3 regions of the Streptomyces sp. NPDC059696 genome follow, and region 3 is predicted to be linked to each of the others. Evidence: riboswitches for the same ligand, from Rfam matches in the RefSeq annotation. Region 3 holds a riboswitch; each other region holds the start of a gene.
What was found. A riboswitch is a leader RNA that binds a small molecule or an ion and turns the genes downstream of it on or off. The one in region 3 is predicted to bind cyclic di-AMP.
Positions count from the first base shown of each region.

Region 1 (4,930 bases), on a different contig from region 3:
GCCGCGCGCGGGGTGACCGTGCTGCCGGACGTCGTGGTCAACTCGGGTACCAACGCCTGGTGGTGGTGGACGCTGTTCGGGGACGTCGGCGCCGACGCCGAGGAGGCGTTCGCCCACACCCGCCGGTCGATGCGTGCCCTGGTCGAACGGATGCTGGACCGCGCACGCGCCGAGGGGACGACACCGCGGGCCGCCGCCCACGCGATCGCGGCCGACCGGCTGCCGCTGATCGCGGAGCGCTTCGGCTGGTTCCGCTGAGGCAGCCGCCAGGACCCGCGCCGACGTCCGTGGCGGGCCCCGCCGGACCGGCCGGAACACCCCGTCGAGGGGCCGCACGCGCGTGGGTAGGGTGACGGCGTGACGAGAGTCCGGTTGAGTGTGGCCGAGCGGCGCGGGGATCTGCTGCGGGCCGCCATCGAGCAGATCGAGGCGAGGGGTGTGGCGGCGGTCAGGATCGCCGACGTGGCCTCGGCGCTCGGCGTGAGCAACGCGCTGGTCCTCTACCACTTCTCGACGAAGGAGCAGCTGGTCGCCGCGGCGTTCCGGCACGCGGCGGAGGGCGATCTGGCCCATCTGCGCAGGCTGCTGGGCCGCCGTTCGCCCGCACTGCGCCGGCTGCGGTCGGCCGTACGGTGGTACGCCCCGACGGGGCAGGCCAAGGGCTGGCGCCTGTGGATCGAGGGCTGGGCGGCGGCGCTGCGCGACCCGGCGCTGCGGGAGGTCGCCCAGGATCTCGACCGGCAGTGGAAGGCGGCCCTGGCCGAGGTGATCGCGGAGGGTGTGGCGGCGGGTGAGTTCCGCTGTCCGGACCCGGCCGGCACGGCCCTGCGGCTGACCGCTCTCCTCGACGGCCTGGCCGTCCAGTTGACGTCCTACGCCGGGGCGGTGCCGCGCACCCGGGCCCAGCAGTGGGTGGAGGAGGCGCTGGCCCGCGAACTGGGTCTGGCACAGGAGCGGCCGGCTCCCTAGGGGGCTGCGCAAAGCGCCGCCCGCCCCGCGAGGCCCGGCACGCCCTCTCGCCGCGCCGGGCGCGACGTCCCCGCCCGTGCGGGCCGGGCCGGTGTTCCGCCCGGCGCGGCCCGCACGGGCGGGAGCCGCTCTCACGCCACCGCCGCGATCCGCATCCTGATGTCGTCCGGCGACAGCGCGCCCTTGGCCGTCACGTGGTCGCCCGACGACTGCCCGCGCAGCCGGCGCCCGATCCACGGCACCAGGAACTCGCGTGCCCAGGCGACGTTGTCCCGCCGCACGTCGAGCGCACCGCGCGGGGGCGGCGGCGGCCACGCCTGCTCGGGGTCGGCCGGCACGTCGAGGCCGAGCACCTGGCCCGCGCGCAGCGCCACGCGCGTGTGCCCCTCGGGCGACAGGTGCAGCCGGTCGGCGTCCCAGGCCCGGCGGTCCTGCACGCTGCGCAGGGACCACAGGTCGAGCACCGGGCAGCCGTACCGGTCGGCGATGGCCCGCACATGTCCGTTGTACGTGGCGATCTTGCCGCGCAGATGCCTGAGCACGGGCACCCCGCGGGTGTCGAACCCGGTCGTCACCATGACCGTGCCGGACACGGCGGTGAGCTGGGCCAGCGCCCGTTCGAAGCGCTCGGCCACCTCGTCCGGGTCGGTGCCGGGCCGGATGATGTCGTTGCCCCCGGCGCAGAACGAGACGAGGTCGGGGGCCATGTCGACGGCCCGCGGAACCTGGTCCGCCACGATCTGGTCGAGGAGCTTTCCGCGTACGGCGAGATTGGCGTACCGGAAGTCTCCCTCGGGCCTGCGGTCGGCGAGCAGGACGGCGAACCGGTCGGCCCAGCCGACGAATGCCCCGTCGGGGCCGGGATCACCGACGCCCTCGGTGAAGCTGTCCCCCAGCGCCACGTACGACCCGATCACTGCTCTGCTGTCACTCTTCGAATCGTCTGCCACAGCAGCTCATGATTCACCTTTGAATGTGACTTACGCGACCGTAGGAAAGGATTGACGGGCGGTGAGATAAGCCACTCCTCAAGTGTTCGCCAACTCCGGAATACCCCGCTTGTCACGGATGTTTCGGGGTGAGCCGTCAGACCCGGAACCCGCTGATCCGGAAAAGGCCCCGGACGGACCGGCAGGCCATCGGGACGTGCGCACACCGAAGGCCGGACCCGGGGATCGGGGTCCGGCCTTCGGAGGCGTGTCAGGCAGGTGGTCGTGCGGTGGGTCAGCCGACGGAGACGCCGTGCGAGCGCAGGAAGGCGACCGGGTCCACGTCCGAGCCGTAGTCCGGCGTGGTGCGGATCTCGAAGTGCAGGTGCGGTCCGGTCACGTTGCCGGTCGCCCCGGAGAGGCCGACCTGCTGTCCGGCGGTGACGCTCTGGCCGGCCGACACGGAGAGCTGCGACAGGTGGGCGTACTGGGCGTAGTGACCGTCGTTCAGCTTGATGACGACCTGGTTGCCGTAGGCCCCGCCCCAGCCGGCGGAGACGACCGTGCCGGCGCCGACGGCCTTGAGGGACGTGCCGGTCGGGACGACGAAGTCGACACCGGTGTGGTAGCCGCTGGACCACATGCTGCCGGACATGTGGTACGGGGTGCCGACCGCGGCACCGGCCACCGGCAGCGTGTAGCCGGTGGAGTTGCTCTCGGCGGCGGGCTGGGCGGCGGCCGGCTTCGCGGCGCTCTGCGCCTTCGGGGCCGACTCGGCGGCGGAGGGCTTCGGGGCCGAGGTCTTCGGGGCCGAGGTCTTCGGGGCGGCGGGGGCGGAGGCCTTCGGGGCGGTCGCCGCCTTCTTGCCGATCGAGAGCTTCAGGCCCGGGTGGATCAGCGAGGGGTCGGAGCCCACGGCATCACGGTTGTCCGCGTAGAGCTTCTTCCAGCCGCCGCTGACGTTCTGCTGGTCGGCGATCCGGGCGAGGTAATCGCCGGCCTTCACGGTGTAGGTCTGGGCGCCATCGTTCTTTTCGGCGGCCTTTTTCCCGGCGACCGGAGCGGACTGGACGGCCTTTTCCGGAGCCGACTGCGGCGTCGCGGCATGGGCGCCGGCGGCCCCCATGAGCGGCAGGGCGAGGGCGGCTCCACCGGTTCCGGCGACGGCGATGGAGCGGGTGAAACGCTGGGTCTTGGGACGGCGGTGCTTACCCTTCGCGGGCATGGCGAATTCCTCTCCGTCGCCTGCGAGGTGAGCTGTCGGGTGCGGGCTGGAGATGCCCGGCCGCGCCGGGGCGCGGCTTAACCCCAAGCCGTTCCGGGAACCGGAACAGGCGTCTTACCTGTGGGTCCCCCGCTCCTGCCGTGCGTCGGGTCAGTGTGTGCGGGCTCCGGGCGGCGGCAGGATTAGGCGTCCGTCCGGATTGGTGTGGAACGTAAGCGACCGAGACGCAAAGGGACAAGCTTGCGGTTGCGCGTGAGGCCGTTTTTTCCCGACACATGGGCACGTGTGCTGTCACCGAGCGTGGATGACCGATCTCCCGCTTCGCGCAATAACCCTGCTCCGTGCGGGGATTACGTGAACATGGCGACAGCGGATCGTCACGAATATGACGATGGTCACGCGCCCCGATTCCATCTCCTTTACGATCGGGGCACGTTAGGCCTTAGCGGCCGTAATTCCCTATTCGGACAGAACGGCTACTTCCGCTTAAGCCGGACGACCGCGGCGTCCAGGTCTCCGCGCAGGCCGACGCGCAGCCCGTGGTGCAGAAGGAGCGCTCCGCGGTGAACTTCGCCCGTTTCGAGGCATTCGTACGATGCTGCCGGATCGAGGCCGCGCAGCCGGAGCGCCGGCACCGGCTCGCCGTAGCGCTGCGCCTGGAGCCAGGCGAGGACGACCGTCTCGTCGCCGAGGACGTACTGCACGGCGCTCAGCCCGCCCTGCGGGGGCCGCAGCCGGTACAGGTCACCGCGCTGCACCAGGGGCCGGATCTCCTTGTACAGCGCCACCCACTCGCCCGCCTCGGCGAGTTCCGCGGGCGTCCACCCGGTGAGGTCACCGCCGACTCCGAGCACCCCGGCCATGGCGCTGACGAAGCGGAACCGCAGCGAGCTGGCCCGGTGGTTGAGCATGGCGTTCGGGCTGTCCGTGACCCAGGCGGCCATGACCCGGGCCGGATGGATCTGGCTGAAGCCGTGCTGGATGGCGAGCCGGTCCAGGGGGTCGGTGTTGTCGGAGGTCCACACCTGGTCCGTGCGGCTCAGCACACCGAGGTCGATCCGCCCGCCGCCGCCCGAGCACGACTCGAAGGCCACCCCCGGATGGGCGGCCCGCAGCCGGTCCAGCAAGGCGTACAGCCCGTGGACATGGTCGGCCCACAGCCGTTGCGGATAGGCGTCGTCCGGCCATCCGGCATCCGTGAAGCAGCGGTTGAAGTCCCACTTCACGTAGTCGATCGGCGCACCGGAGAGGAGCCCGTCGAGCCGCTCCCACAGATACTCCCGGACATCCTCGCGGGCGAGGTTCAGTACGAGCTGATTGCGGAACTCCGTCCGCTTTCGCCCTGTTTGATACTGAACCCAGTCGGGGTGTTCCCGGTACAGGTCGCTGTCCGGGTTGACCATCTCGGGCTCCACCCAGATCCCGAACTGCATGCCGAGGCCGTGCACATGGTCGGCGAGCGGCTTCAGTCCGCCCGGGAATCGGTCGGGGTTCGGGGTCCAGTCGCCGAGGCCGGCCCGGTCGCTGGTGCGGGCCCCGAACCAGCCGTCGTCGACCACGAACAGTTCGACACCCAGGGCCGCGGCCCGCTCGGCGAGCGCCCGCTGCTGCTCCTCGGAGATGTCGAACTCGGTGGCCTCCCAGGAGTTGAAGAGCACCGGCCGGTCTCGTCCGGCGTCAGGGATCACATGGGTCCGCTGGTAGGCGTGCCAGGCGCGGCTCGCCCCGCCGAAGCCGCCGTCGCTCCAGAGCCCGGCGAAGACGGGGGTCGTGTACGACTCCCCCGTGCCCAGCATCAGCAGGCCGG
Region 1 covers NZ_JBHWFG010000007.1:272,967-277,896, reverse strand. The annotation lists gene ACFV20_RS10655 (Glu/Leu/Phe/Val dehydrogenase dimerization domain-containing protein) at 1-258, shown strand, start outside; gene ACFV20_RS10650 (TetR/AcrR family transcriptional regulator) at 358-969, shown strand; gene ACFV20_RS10645 (SGNH/GDSL hydrolase family protein) at 1,101-1,886, opposite strand; gene ACFV20_RS10640 (peptidoglycan DD-metalloendopeptidase family protein) at 2,194-3,123, opposite strand; cyclic di-AMP (ydaO/yuaA leader) riboswitch at 3,128-3,284, opposite strand; gene ACFV20_RS10635 (alpha-galactosidase) at 3,600-4,930, opposite strand, start outside.
Region 1: it holds a riboswitch for cyclic di-AMP, as region 3 does, so the genes downstream of both, ACFV20_RS10640 (peptidoglycan DD-metalloendopeptidase family protein) here and ACFV20_RS01905 (NlpC/P60 family protein) in region 3, are expected to answer to the same signal.

Region 2 (4,930 bases), on a different contig from region 3:
CCCGGACGCCGGGCCGGACGCCGAGAGCCCGGACGCCGTGCCCGGACGCCGTGCTCGGACGCCGGGCAGGGGTGCCGCTCGAAGCCGGATACCGTCGACGTGTGACCGACCAGCACAGCCCCAGCCCGCCCCCGCCGGCCCCCGACCTCTTCACCTGGGAGTTCGCGAGCGACCCCTACCCCGCCTACGCCTGGCTTCGCGAGCACAGCCCCGTGCACAGGACGCGGCTCCCGAGCGGTGTGGAGGCCTGGCTGGTCACGCGGTACGCCGACGCCAAGCAGACGCTCGCCGACCCCCGGCTCTCCAAGAACCCCGCGCACCACGACGAACCGGCGCACGCCAAGGGCAAGACGGGGATCCCCGGCGAGCGCAAGGCCGAGCTGATGACGCACCTGCTCAACATCGACCCGCCGGACCACACCCGGCTGCGGCGGCTCGTGTCCAAGGCGTTCACACCCCGCCGGGTCGCCGAGTTCGCGCCACGGGTGCAGGAGCTCACCGACACCCTCATCGACGGCTTCGCGGCCAAGGGCTCCGCCGACCTGATCCACGAGTTCGCCTTCCCGCTCCCCATCTACGCCATCTGCGACCTGCTCGGCGTCCCGCGCGAGGACCAGGACGACTTCCGCGACTGGGCGGGCATGATGATCCGTCACCAGGGCGGGCCCAGGGGCGGTGTGGCGCGGTCGGTGAAGAAGATGCGCGGCTACCTCGCCGACCTCATCCACCGCAAGCGCGAGGCGCTGCCGGCCGAGCCAGCCCCCGGTGAGGACCTCATCTCCGGCCTGATCCGCGCCTCCGACCACGGCGAGCACCTCACCGAGAACGAGGCGGCGGCCATGGCCTTCATCCTGCTGTTCGCCGGTTTCGAGACGACCGTCAACCTGATCGGCAACGGCACCTACGCACTGCTCACCCACCCCGGGCAGCGCGCCCGGCTCCAGGCGTCCCTCGCCGCCGGGGAGAGCGCCCTCCTGGAGACCGGCGTCGAGGAACTCCTCCGCTACGACGGCCCCGTCGAACTCGCCACCTGGCGCTTCGCCACGCAGTCCCTCACCCTCGGCGGGCAGCGCATCGAGGAGGGCGACCCCGTCCTCGTCGTCCTGGCCGCCGCGGACCGGGACCCGGAGCGGTTCGCCGACCCGGACGTGCTGGACCTCTCCCGCCGCGACAACCAGCACCTCGGATACGGCCACGGCATCCACTACTGCCTCGGCGCCCCGCTCGCCCGCCTGGAGGGCCAGACCGCGCTCGCCACGCTCCTCACCCGCCTCCCGGACCTCCGGCTGGCCGCGGATCCGGCCGAGCTGCGGTGGCGCGGCGGTCTCATCATGCGCGGGCTGCGCACTCTGCCGGTGGAATTCGCACCGGCGGCGCCGGCGGCACCGGTAGCCCCGGGCGGACGTGACGAAACATCAGACCTGTGATCTTCACGTGATCTACGCGGCATGAACTTGTGACAAGTGATCGACTGCCGATACGTTCACCCATCAACGCGGCGGGGAATCACGCCGCGTCGGTCACTGCTGTCTCGCGAAAGGTCTCCGTATGCTCTCCGGGAACGGTCGGCACCGTCGCCCCCGCCAGGCTCCGGCTCTCCTCGTGGCGGCCGGAGTGACCGGCTCCGCCATCGCGATCCCCCTCCTCGGGGCCTCCGGCGCCAGCGCGGCCGACGGCACGACCTGGGACCGGGTCGCGGACTGCGAGACCGGCGGCGCGTGGAGCCAGAACAGCGGCAACGGCTACTACGGCGGTCTGCAGTTGTCCCAGGAGGACTGGGAGAACCACGGCGGTCTCGACTACGCCGCGAGCGCCGACCTGGCCAGCCGCTCCCAGCAGATAGCCGTGGCCGAGAGAGTCCTCGCCGACCAGGGGGTCGGCGCGTGGCGCACCTGCGGCCTGCTCTCCGGCCTGGAGCAGGGCAAGGGGACGGGGTCATCCGAATCATCGGACTCGTCCGACTCGTCCGACTCGTCCGGCGAAGTGGACTCGCCCGGTTTGCTCGACTCGCTCGGTTCGTCCCCTTCGGGCGACGCGTCCCCGTCCCCCTCGTCGTCGGCTGACGGGTCGTCGGACGCGAAGGGCAAGGGCGCCGATCCGGACAAGTCGCCCGAATCAGGATCGTCGCAGGGCCGCCAGTCCGACGACTCCTCGCCGGCCCCCTCCGAGAGTGGCGCGTCCGACACGTCGCGGTCCGCGGGCGGCTCCTCGAAGTCGGCCGACACCGGCTCCGGTCGCCACCGCGGCCCCAGCGCCGACGAGACGCAGGGCGCCGAGGACGGCCGTACGGGTGAGTCGGCGGGACGTCACGCCTCGCGCGGTGACGACAGCTCCCGTGAGGCCTCCGAGGGTGCCTACATCGTGGGTGTCGGCGACAGCCTCTGGTCCATCGCCGACTCCCTTGAGGTCAGCGGCGGATGGCACGCGCTCTACGAGGGCAACGAGAAGGCCGTCGGCGCCGACCCGGACCTCATCCTCCCCGGTGAGAAGCTCACGGTCGAGGGCGAAGCGGACGAGAAGTAGCGGTTCGGGCAGTGCGGAAACCGGGGCGGAAGTCGCCCCGAAACCGCGCGAGTTAGCGTCCTGATTCGCGACTGATGTCCTGTTTGGGGCCCGTGAGAGATAGATCTCAGAAGCCCTGATCGTCTTTGAAATTCCGTCGATCGCGTGTCTACGGTCGTGACCGCTCGCCACCGCGAGCCCCGGCTGCCGCAACGCCGAATCCTGCCAGCGGCCGCACGGGAACAGTCGTCGCGTCAAGCGCCGTAGGCAGGAGCGGGGGACCCAAGGTAGGTGCCCGACCGGCAGGTTGTGCCGGAAGGGCTTGGGGTGAAGCCGTGTCCCGGGAGGGACGCGGCCGGGCAACTCAACCGGCCCGAACCCGACAGCTCACCTCGCAGGCGTCGGTGAGGGGATCCATCCATGCTGTTTTCCGGCAAGGGCAAGCACCGTCGTCCGTCCAAGGCCACCCGCGCCGCCGCGCTCGCCGGTGTCACCGGTGTCGCCATCGCCGCCCCGCTGATGGCGGCCGGCAACGCCTCCGCCGCCACCGCCTCCGAGTGGGACGCCGTCGCCCAGTGCGAGTCCGGCGGCAACTGGTCCATCAACACCGGCAACGGCTACTACGGCGGTCTGCAGTTCTCCGCCTCCACCTGGGCCGCGTACGGCGGCACCCAGTACGCCTCCACCGCCGACCAGGCCAGCAAGGACCAGCAGATCCAGGTCGCCGAGAAGGTCCTGGCGAGCCAGGGCAAGGGCGCCTGGCCGGTCTGCGGCAAGGGCCTGTCGAGCGCCGGCTACACCGGCAGCGGTTCCTCCAGCGACTCCGGCAGCTCCGCGCAGAGCCAGCAGAGCCAGCAGAGCACCGAGTCCCGCGAGACCCAGGAGCAGCCGGCCTCCCGCTCCGACGAGCGCCCGGCGGCCAAGAAGACCGTCACCACCCCGACCGGCAAGAAGGTCAAGAAGGGTGACGGCGAGTACAAGGTCGTCAAGGGTGACACCCTCAGCTCGATCGCCGCGGACCAGAAGGTCAAGGGCGGCTGGGAGAAGCTGTTCGAGCTGAACAAGGACATCGTCGAGGACGCCAACCTCATCTACCCGGGCCAGCAGCTGCACCTGAAGTAAGCAGCGGCCCACGCCGGACCCCGCGGGGTCCGGCCCACCCGGACCCCCGGGTCCACGGGCTCCCCGCCCCGGTGCGTCACCCCCCGTACGCACCGGGGCGGGGTTTTTTCGGCAACGGGCTTTGTTCCGTTCGGAAACAATTTACGCTCGGTTCTGTCCATGGGGTGGGCGACCCGGTGGCCGATCGCCCCGGGCCGGTTAGGCTCATGTCGCGAGCCACCGGGCCCGCACCTCGCCGGGTCCGCGCGACCCGCGTACCGCGTCACATCAAGAAGGAGATGCTCGTGCCGTCCATCGACGTCGTCGTAGCCCGGGAAATCCTGGACTCCCGAGGCAACCCCACGGTCGAGGTCGAGGTCGGCCTCGACGACGGCAGCACCGGTCGTGCCGCCGTCCCGTCCGGCGCCTCCACGGGCGCCTTCGAGGCCATCGAGCTCCGCGACGGCGACTCGAACCGCTACCTCGGCAAGGGCGTGGAGAAGGCCGTCCTCGCCGTCATCGAGCAGATCGGCCCGGAGCTGGTCGGCTATGACGCCACCGAGCAGCGCCTGATCGACCAGGCGATGTTCGACCTGGACGCCACCGACAACAAGGGCTCCCTCGGCGCCAACGCCATCCTCGGCGTCTCGCTCGCCGTCGCCCACGCCGCCTCCGAGGCCAGCGACCTGCCGCTGTTCCGCTACCTGGGCGGCCCCAACGCGCACCTGCTGCCGGTGCCGATGATGAACATCCTGAACGGCGGCTCGCACGCCGACTCCAACGTGGACATCCAGGAGTTCATGATCGCCCCGATCGGCGCGGAGTCCTTCTCCGAGGCCCTGCGCTGGGGCGCCGAGGTCTACCACACGCTGAAGAAGGTCCTGAAGAGCAAGGGCCTGGCCACCGGCCTCGGCGACGAGGGTGGCTTCGCCCCGAACCTCGGCTCCAACCGCGAGGCCCTCGACCTCATCCTCGAGGCCATCAAGGAAGCCGGCTACACCCCCGGCGAGCAGATCGCCCTGGCCCTCGACGTCGCCGCCTCCGAGTTCTACAAGGACGGCTCCTACACCTTCGAGGGCAAGACCCGCTCCGCCGCCGAGATGACCGAGTACTACGCGGAGCTCGTCGACGCGTACCCGCTCGTCTCCATCGAGGACCCGCTGTTCGAGGACGACTGGGAGGGCTGGAAGACCATCACCGCCAAGCTCGGTGACAAGGTCCAGCTCGTCGGCGACGACCTGTTCGTCACCAACCCCGAGCGCCTCGCCCGCGGCATCGAGGAGGGCGCGGCCAACGCGCTGCTCGTGAAGGTGAACCAGATCGGTTC
Region 2 covers NZ_JBHWFG010000030.1:90,534-95,463, reverse strand. The annotation lists gene ACFV20_RS28300 (cytochrome P450) at 102-1,427, shown strand; gene ACFV20_RS28295 (transglycosylase family protein) at 1,549-2,523, shown strand; cyclic di-AMP (ydaO/yuaA leader) riboswitch at 2,752-2,918, shown strand; gene ACFV20_RS28290 (transglycosylase family protein) at 2,923-3,624, shown strand; gene eno (phosphopyruvate hydratase) at 3,909-4,930, shown strand, end outside.
Region 2: it holds a riboswitch for cyclic di-AMP, as region 3 does, so the genes downstream of both, ACFV20_RS28290 (transglycosylase family protein) here and ACFV20_RS01905 (NlpC/P60 family protein) in region 3, are expected to answer to the same signal.

Region 3 (4,930 bases):
GCCCAGAGCACCATGGCGAGCGCCAGGAGTGCCGCCGCCAGGGTCTGCTGCCCGGCCGCGGAGAAGCCGGCACCCAGGACGGCGGTCGCCGCCACCATGGTCAGCGCGGCCGGCGTCTCCGTGCGCCGCTCGCCGTGCGCCGCCCGCTGGGCCAGACCCGCGGCCGCGAGCAGCCAGGCCGCGCAGGCCAGGGCGAGGGTGATGCGGGCGAGGGCGGCGTACCCCGCCGAGTCCAGGCCGACCGACACGATGCCGGTCGCCAGCGCATACGTCGGCCACCAGGTGGCGAACGGGGAGGGACCGGACATAGCGCCGATGCTAGAGAGCGGCGCGCGCGTTACGTGAGGGGCACGCGCGTGTGCCCCCAAGAAGCGAGGAAACTGTCCGGTCGAGTTCTCGCGGGCCGGGTTTTCGGCACCGCCTTTGATGGAAGTGGCGCGTCGCCCTCAGGCTGGGCCGTCGACGGAAAAGGGTGGCCGAAAAGCAGTCAGTCCCTTGACGACCTGCGGAAAGGGAAGGCGGCGCTCCGTATTTCCGCAAGCTCAAAACCAGCTCAATAGGCTATTACAGGCTTTCTGGAGGGCTATAAAGTCTCACTCGTTCGCAAAACGAGTACATGACAAAGGAGCCCCGTGTTCACGCGTTCCGCCCTCCGTAACACCGTCGTCGCCGCAGCCGTGGCCATGACTGCCGTCACCGCGACCAGCGCCAGCGCCGCCTCCGGCTTAGGCGCCGAGGAACCGAAGGTCATCGCCCTAGGCGGCAACACGGGCCTCAAGATGATCGAAGGCGCCGAGGGCGCGGCTCTTCTGCGGGCCGACGCCACCGTGACCGCGGCCGCCGCCAACGTGTGCGGCTCCGGCTACACGATCTCCGCCGGCGCCGCGCGCTACGGCAATAACGCCAGCCTCTACCTGTGGTGGAACGGCAAGTACAGCGGCAGCAACAAGCTGTACGACAAGTACATCTGCGGTGTCCTCTTCAATGACACCGGCTCCGCGCGCTCCATGGGCATCCGGCTGAAGGACAACTTCACCGACACGCCTCACGCCGAGGACTTCGGCACGTACAGCACCTACGCCGGGCCCGTCTATCAGAAACGCGGCGGCTGCGGCGAGGCGTACTCCTACATGAAGTCCGGGAGCACTGTCGTCGTCGACAACACCTACACCATGTCCGGATGCAACTGATCTCCACGCGTGGCCGGCTGCGCCCCCTCGTTCAGGGCGCAGCCGTCGCCGCCGTCCAGCTCCTGAGCCTCCCCGCGGAGGCCTCTCAGGCCGGGCGGACCACGCTGTGGATCGCCGATTCGCCGTCGTAGTAGATCGACTCCTCGCGGACGTACGTGCCGGGCTTCGGGGCGTGGATCATCATGCCGTTTCCGATGTAGATCCCGACGTGGGTGACGTCGTCGTAGAAGAAGACCAGGTCACCGGGCTGGGCCTGGGAGAGCGGAACCGTGGTGCCGGCGTTCACCTGGTCGTAGGTCGTGCGCGGCAGGGTGACGCCCGCGGCCTTCCACGCGGCCTGGGTCAGGCCCGAGCAGTCGTAGGAGCCGGGGCCGACGGCGCCCCACACGTACGGCTTGCCGATCTGGGCGCGGGCGAAGGCCAGCGCCTTGTCGGCCTTGGTGGCGTACGAGGAGTCGGCCGGGGGTGTGGAGGAGGTCGAGCCGGAGCCCGTGGAGCCCGACGAGGCGGTCCCGCCGTCCTGCTGTCGGGAGGCCTCCTCCTGGGCCTGCTGCCGCGCGGCCTGCTGCCGGGCCAGTTCGTCGGCCTTGCGGGCGGCCTCCGCCCGCTTCTCCTTCTCGATCGCCGCGAGCCGGGCCTTCTCCTCGGCGGTCAGCTTCGACATCAGCTCGCGTGCCTCGGCGAGCTTGCGCTGGACGGTGGCCTTGGCCGTCTTCAGGCCGTCCTGCGAGTCGGTGAGCGTCTCGAGGCTCTCGGTGGCCTCCTGGCGCTTCTTCATCGTCTCGGACTGCTGGGTGACGTAGTCGTCGACCGCGACCTTCTGGCGGCCCGTCATCCGGTCCATCAGCTGGGTCTGGTCGAAGTAGTCCTGCGGGGTGTCCGCCAGCAGGAACGTCGCCGTGTCCGGGGCGGCGGCGCCGGTGCGGTACTGGGCGGAGGCGAAGGATCCCAGCTCCTCGCGCGCCTCGTTGAGCTTCTGGGTGCGCTGGGCGACGTCGTCGAGGAGGGTGTCGACGCGCTTGCGCTGCTTCGCGGTCTTCTCCTTGGCCGCGTTGTACTTGTCGGTCGCCGACTCGGCCTGGCGGTACAGGTCGTCGACCTTCTTCTCGACGTCCTCCAGGCTGGGCTTGTCGTCGGCCGCGGGGGCGGCGGTGGCCGACTGGGAGAGCAGGGCCACGGAGGTGAGGGCCGCCGTTGCGAGGGCGGGGGTCCGTATGCCTGCCATGCGCGTACCCGTAGGACGCGACTTGCGGTGCGACGCCAAGGGAGGCGACTCCTTCCATGTTCCGCCTACCGGGTTAGCTGTCGGGTTCGGGCGGGTGGTTCGGAAGGTTTGCCCTACGGCCTCTCCGCTCAGGGAGTCGGGCCGATTCACCCCAGGTTCACGGTTGGGTCCCCGGCTCCGGCTGCCGCTGCGGCACACCGGACTCGGCGGAGGCCGCGCGGCCCGGCGACGTTCGCCGGTGGGGGTCGTGCGGCCTGGTCGCACGGTAGCCAACTCGTGTGGCCCCTGTGAAGGTTGATGGGTGATATGCCCGATACATTTTCGTGACCTTATCCCCGGGCGTTGCCGAGAGTCAGCGATCAAGGGTGATTGGTGGGTGAAGATCCCCATATGTGGGGACCGTAGCGGGGCGTGATCACGCGGTCATGGAGGGCGACAACGCGCCGCCGGGCGGTCGGCGGAAGGACCGGGCGCCCGCGGATGTTCTCAGGGCGGCGGCGGTCTGTCAGTGGGGCGCCCTAGACTCGGAGAGCGATGAGCAGCCTCTTTGACGACAACTTCCTGGCGAACCTCCAGGCCCAGCGGGGCCCGGCCGACGAACCCCCGCCGCCGCCCGAGGACGATCACGTTCCGGAGCCGATCCCCGACGATCTGTTCGGCGGGAAGTTCGACACGCCCCCGGACCGGGACGCCTACTACCGCGACGGCGCCCCCCGCCCGGTGATCGACTCCGCCGCGCTGCTGGAAGGGCTGAACGACAACCAGCGCGCCGCCGTCGTCCACTCCGGCTCCCCGCTGCTCATCGTGGCCGGCGCCGGCTCCGGCAAGACCCGCGTGCTCACCCACCGCATCGCCCACCTGCTCGCCGAGCGGGACGTGCACCCGGGCCAGATCCTCGCGATCACCTTCACCAACAAGGCCGCCGGGGAGATGAAGGAGCGTGTCGAGCAGCTCGTCGGCCCGCGCGCCAACGCCATGTGGGTCATGACCTTCCACAGTGCGTGCGTGCGCATCCTGCGCCGGGAGAGCAAGAAGCTCGGCTTCACCTCCTCCTTCTCGATCTACGACGCCGCCGACTCCAAGCGTCTGATGGCCCTGGTCTGCCGCGACCTGGACCTCGACCCCAAGCGCTTCCCGCCGAAGTCCTTCAGCGCCAAGATCAGCAACCTGAAGAACGAGCTGATCGACGAGGAGGACTTCGCCGCCCAGGCCACCGACGGCTTCGAGAAGACCCTCGCCCAGGCCTACGCCATGTACCAGTCGCGGCTGCGCGAGGCGAACGCCCTCGACTTCGACGACCTGATCATGACGACGGTCAACCTGCTGCGCGCCTTCCCGGACGTCGCCGAGCACTACCGCCGCCGCTTCCGGCACGTCCTGGTCGACGAGTACCAGGACACCAACCACGCGCAGTACGCCCTGGTCCGCGAGCTGGTCGGCACCTCGGAGCACCCGGTCGACGTGCCGCCCGAGGCCGAGATCCCGCCCGCCGAGCTGTGCGTGGTCGGTGACGCCGACCAGTCGATCTACGCCTTCCGCGGCGCGACGATCCGCAACATCCTCCAGTTCGAGGAGGACTACCCGGACGCGACGACCATCCTGCTGGAGCAGAACTACCGCTCCACGCAGACGATCCTCAGCGCCGCCAACGCCGTCATCGAGCGCAACGAGTCCCGCCGCCCCAAGAACCTGTGGACCAACGCGGGCGCGGGCGCCACGATCACCGGGTACGTCGCCGACACCGAGCACGACGAGGCGCAGTTCGTCGCCGACGAGATAGACCGCCTCACGGACGCCGGCGAGGCCAAGGCCGGCGACGTCGCCGTCTTCTACCGCACCAACGCCCAGTCCCGTGTCTTCGAAGAGGTCTTCATCCGCGTCGGCCTGCCCTACAAGGTCGTCGGCGGAGTCCGCTTCTACGAGCGCAAGGAGGTCCGGGACGTCCTGGCCTACCTGCGCGTGCTGTCCAACCCCGAGGACTCGGTGCCGCTGCGCCGGATCCTCAACGTCCCCAAGCGGGGCATCGGCGACCGCGCCGAGGCGATGATCGACGCCCTGTCTCAGCGCGAGAAGATCAGCTTCCCGCAGGCGCTCAAGCGTGTCGACGAGGCGTACGGCATGGCCGCGCGCTCCACCAACGCCGTCAAGCGGTTCAACACGCTGATGGAGGACCTGCGCACCGTCGTCGAGTCCGGCGCCGGACCGGCCACGGTGCTGGAAGCCGTCCTGGAGCGCACCGGCTACCTCGCCGAACTCCAGGCCTCCACCGACCCGCAGGACGAGACCCGGATCGAGAACCTCCAGGAACTCGCCGCCGTCGCCATGGAGTTCGAGCAGGAGCGCGGCGAGGACGAGCAGGCCTCCCTGTCCGACTTCCTCGAACAGGTCGCCCTGGTCGCCGACTCCGACCAGATCCCCGACGAGGAGGACGGCGACGGCGTCATCACGCTGATGACCCTGCACACCGCCAAGGGCCTGGAGTTCCCGGTCGTCTTCCTGACCGGCATGGAGGACG
Region 3 covers NZ_JBHWFG010000002.1:13,487-18,416, reverse strand. The annotation lists gene ACFV20_RS01915 (hypothetical protein) at 1-308, opposite strand, end outside; gene ACFV20_RS01910 (hypothetical protein) at 633-1,190, shown strand; gene ACFV20_RS01905 (NlpC/P60 family protein) at 1,276-2,454, opposite strand; cyclic di-AMP (ydaO/yuaA leader) riboswitch at 2,463-2,634, opposite strand; gene pcrA (DNA helicase PcrA) at 2,950-4,930, shown strand, end outside.